2 regions of the Aquibaculum sediminis genome follow, and region 1 is predicted to be linked to the other one. Evidence: predicted binding sites of a transcription regulator. Region 1 holds the regulator's gene; the other holds the start of a gene.
The links. The regulator LexA, encoded in region 1, represses DNA repair genes until DNA is damaged. The targets are predictions, from matches to a motif close to ATGTTCTANTTTGGTTC.
Positions count from the first base shown of each region.

Region 2: the regulator LexA is predicted to act here: its motif matches at 902-918, upstream of ABZ720_RS04270 (error-prone DNA polymerase).

Region 1 is NZ_JBFCVK010000006.1:19,350-21,743, forward strand. It holds gene ABZ720_RS10600 (K+/H+ antiporter subunit F) at 1-179, shown strand, start outside; gene ABZ720_RS10605 (Na+/H+ antiporter subunit G) at 192-584, shown strand; gene lexA (transcriptional repressor LexA) at 709-1,461, shown strand; gene ABZ720_RS10615 (ComEC/Rec2 family competence protein) at 1,496-2,394, opposite strand, start outside.
Region 2 is NZ_JBFCVK010000002.1:333,539-335,932, forward strand. It holds gene preA (NAD-dependent dihydropyrimidine dehydrogenase subunit PreA) at 1-868, shown strand, start outside; gene ABZ720_RS04270 (error-prone DNA polymerase) at 969-2,394, shown strand, end outside.

The sequences.
Region 1 (2,394 bases):
CCGACCGAATCCTGGCGCTGGACACCATGGTCATCAACGCCATCGCCCTGATCATGCTCTACGGCATCGCCCAGGAAACCACGGTCTACTTCGAAGCGGCCCTGCTGTTCGCGATGGTCGGATTCGTCTCCACCGTGGCCTTTTGCAAGTTCATCCTGCGCGGCGACATCATCGAATAGGGAGGAGAGGACATGGACTTTCTTGCGGAAGCATTCGTTGCCTTCCTGATCGTCGTCGGCGGCATCTTCGGGCTGGTGGGTTCCTATGGCCTGGCAAAGCTCCCGGACACCATGATGCGCCTGCACGCCCCTACCAAGGCCACCACGCTGGGCGTCGGCAGCATCCTGATCGCGTCGATGGCCTATTTCCTGTTCTTCGAGAACCTTTTCTCCGTCCATGAACTGCTCATCACGCTGTTCCTCTTCATCGCAGCGCCGCTGACCGCCAACGTGATCGCCAAGGCGCATCTGCACGACGACCGCGTCGACCCCAAACAGCTCCCCGCCCCCGATCCCCAGGCCTCGGGTCAGGTGCCCGGCTGGTCCACCTTCGACCCGGAGGCTGAGCGCCAGGACGTGCGCTAAAGTCTCGACGTGCGTTGAGGTAACGCTGCCACCACGGCGGGCTTGACCAGGAATCAGAACAACACTAGAACAAGTGTAGGTTTCCGCTTCGTTCCGTTGCGGGCCGGCAAAGGAGACGCCCGTCATGCTGACCCGTAAGCAGCACCAGCTCCTGCTCTTTCTTCATCGCCACCTGAGCGAGGAAGGCGTATCGCCGTCCTTCGACGAGATGAAGGATGCGCTCTCGCTCAAATCGAAATCCGGTATCCACCGATTGATTACCGGCCTGGAGGAGCGGGGCTTCATTCGCCGCCTGCCGCACCGCGCCCGCGCCATCGAGATCCTGCGGCTGCCTGACGAAGTGGCAGGGCAGCATGGCCATAGTCCCTCTGCCGTCACCGGCGAAGCGCGGCGTTTCACTCCGAGTGTGGTGGAGGGCGCGCGGGCTTCAGCCGCCCCGCTGCGCGCACAGGGAAAGCCGCCGCAGGGAGCAGCAATTCCGGGTGGCGAAAGCGCAATCGCCGCACTCCCGCTCTATGGACGCATTGCCGCCGGCACGCCGATCGAGGCATTGCGCGACGAGTCGAACTATATGCAGGTGCCGCGCAGCCTGCTGAGCCGCGGCGACCACTACGCCCTCGAGGTCGAAGGCGATTCGATGATCGAGGCCGGCATTCACGACGGTGACACGGTCATCATCCAGCGATGCGAGGACGCCGAGAACGGGGAAATCGTGGTCGCGCTTGTGGACGGCGAAGAAGTCACCCTCAAACGCCTGCGCAAGCGCAAGGGCGCAATCGCTCTCGAGCCTGCCAATCCCACCTTCGAAACCCGGCTTTTCCCGCCGGATCGGGTGCAGGTGCAGGGACGCCTGGTCGGACTGATTCGCCGCTACTGAGAGACAGGCCGGCGGTGCCATCGGCTGACAACAGCTAGTCCGCATTGATCCGGCTCCAAGGGCGGTGACCACGCTGTTCCGAAACTCGCTGCAAGCGATAGCGCCCCGCACCTTCCAGCCACAGTGCCAGTCCGCCATGGCGGCGAAGGTCGCGCCGATCGATCACCTGTTCTGGTCGACCGACACCTTCAGCGCAGCCGGGCGGTACGGGAATCGCGGCCAACAGCAGGTCGGCCCGCCGGCAATCCTCCTCCAGGGCGTCCCCCTCGAAGACCACAGCCACCTCGAGTCCGCCGCGAGCCAGTACGCACCCCAGGTCGTCGCAGGCGATGCGAGGATGGGAAAGATCTCCGGCCTGCGGCAAGCGTTCGCCTTCCGCCAGCCCTGCCCGCCCGAGCCACTGCTCGGCGGAGAAGCGATTGACGCGGCGCGAATTGAACAGCAGTTCACCTTCCCGCCCCTGAACCGCCAGCAGCCGTCCGTCCCCTGACAGCACCAGGTCCGGGGGCGAGGTCCAGGCGCTGGATGCCAGGCCGAACAGAAGCGGCAGCAGCCCGGCGAACCGCCAGGGCCTGCGCCAAAGACACAGCCAGAGTCCGCCAGCAACGCAGGCGATGAACCCCCAGGACGCCATGGCCGGTAGACGCAGGACCGCGCCTTCGAGTGCGGCGACCGAGCCGGCAACCCGCAGAACGACGTCGATCCCCTGCCCCATCAACCAGAGCGGCGGCGCCTCCCATCCCAGCGGCATGACCAGCAAGGACACAATGGCGAGCGGCATGACCAGCATCGCGGTGACAGGCACGGCGAAAAGATTGGCCACTATGCCGTAGAGGGGCACGGTCTCGAAGTGGTGCAGGGTGAAGGGCGCTGTGGCCACACCGGCGATGAGCGAGGTCAACAGCAGTCCGCCGAGATAGACCAGGGGCCGGG
Region 2 (2,394 bases), on a different contig from region 1:
CATGGGCTCGGCTGTGGGGCAGGTGCCCGAGTACGTCGAGATGGTGGCGCGCTGGTGCAAGCAAAACACCCGCATGCCGGTGATCGTCAAGCTGACCCCCAATATCACCGACGTGCGCTTCGCCGCCCGTGCCGCGAAACGCGGCGGTGCGGATGCCGTCTCGCTCATCAACACGGTCAACTCCATCATGGGGGTCAATCTCGACATCATGGCGCCGAGCCCGCACACCGACGGCAAGGGCACCCACGGCGGCTACTGCGGCCCGGCGGTCAAGCCGATCGCGCTGCACATGGTCGCCGACATTGCCCGCGATCGCGAAACGGCGGACCTGCCGATCTCGGCCATCGGCGGCATCACCACCTGGAAGGACGCGGCGGAGTTCATGGCCCTGGGGGCGGGCAATGTGCAGGTCTGCACCGCGGCCATGACCTATGGCTTCAAGATCGTCGAGGAGATGAAGGCGGGCCTTGCGCACTGGATGGAGAGCAAGGGCTACGAGCGCCTGGAGGACTTCATCGGCAAGGCGGTGCCCAACCTCACCGACTGGCAGTTCCTTAATCTCAACTACGTGGTCAAGGCGCGCATCGATCAGGACCTCTGCATCAAGTGCGGCCGCTGCCACATCGTTTGCGAGGACACCTCGCACCAGGCGATCACGGCGACCAAGAACGGCGAGCGCTGGTTCGAGGTGCAGGACGATGAGTGTGTCGGCTGCAACCTCTGCGTCTCGGTCTGCCCGGTGGAGAACTGCATCACCATGGAGCAGCTCACCGAGGGCGTGGACCCGCGCACCGGCCGGCCGATCGACCCCGCCTACGCCAACTGGACCACCCACCCGAACAATCCCATGTCGAAGGCGGCGGAGTAGCAGGAGCGCCCGGCGGCAGCTCTGATCTGCCGTTTGTTCTTGATATGTTCTAGACCATGCCTATCCTCCGGCCCGGCAGATGCAGGGCTGGAGGTGTGTTATGGCTCTGGCGGCCTATGCCGAGCTGGCGGCGACGAGCAACTTCTCCTTTCTGCGCGGTGCTTCCCATCCCGATGAGCTGGCCACCACGGCCAAGGCCCTGGGGATCACGGCTTTGGGCGTTGCCGATCGCAACTCCGTGGCCGGGGTGGTGCGCGCGCACACAGCGGCCAAGACGGTGGGGCTGCGCCTGCTGGTGGGGGCGCGGCTGGTGCCGCGCGAGGGGCCCGAAATCCTCTGCTACCCGCGCAATCGCGATGCCTGGGGCCGCCTCTGCCGGCTGCTGACCCTGGGCAAGCGCCGCGCGGCCAAGGGCGGGTGCGACTTCACCCTCGAGGAGCTGCTGGCCCATGCCGAGGGGCAGGAGCTGATCCTCCTGCCGCCGGAGACGGTGGCGCCTTCCGTCGGCTATCTTGCCGCGCTCACCTCCCTGGCCGCAGCCACACCGGGGCGCCTGCATCTGGGGGCGCGTTGGCATCACCGCGGCGACGATGCCAGGCGTTTGCGCACGCTGCAGCGGCTCGCGCAGGAGAGCGGGGTGCCGCTGGTGGCCCTGGGCGATGTCCTGATGCACCACCCGGCCCGCAAGCCCCTGGCGGACGTGCTGCTCTGTATTCGCGAGGGCTGCACCCTGGAGGAGGCCGGCTGGCGGCTGGAGGCCAATGCCGAGCGGCATCTGAAGCCGCCGGCCGAGATGGCGCGGCTTTTCCGGGACTGCCCCGAGGCCCTGACGCGCAGCCTGGAGATCGCCGAGCGCTGCCGCTTCTCCCTGGACGAGCTGCGCTATGAGTACCCGCAGGAAGTGGCGGCGGGCAGCGACCCGCAAAGCCGGCTGGAGGAGTTGGTTCGGGCCGGGGCGCACAAGCGCTATCCGCGCGGCGTGCCGGCCAAGGTGGAAGACGCGCTGCGCCACGAACTGGGCCTGATCGCCCAGCTCGGCTACGCCCCCTATTTCCTGACGGTGCACGACGTGGTGGCCTTTGCCCGCTCCCGCGAGATTCTCTGCCAGGGGCGCGGATCGGCGGCCAACTCTGCCGTCTGCTTCTGCCTGGGCATCACCGCCGTCGATCCCGAGACCAGCGAACTGCTGTTCGAGCGCTTCGTCTCGCCCGAGCGCGGCGAGCCGCCCGACATCGACGTCGACTTCGAGCATGAGCGCCGCGAGGAGGTGATCCAGCACATCTACGAAAAGTACGGCCGCGAGCGCGCGGGCCTCACGGCAATCGTGGTCTGCTACCGCGCCCGAGGCGCTCTGCGCGATGTGGGCAAGGTCATGGGCCTGCCGCAGGACGTGATTTCCGCCCTGGCCGGATCGCTCTGGGGCTGGGGGCGCGAGGCGGTGAAGGAGGAGGGCGTGCGCGCCCTGGGCCTCGACCCGCGGGAGCCGCGGGTGGCCCTGACCCTGAAGCTGGCCGAGGATCTGATGG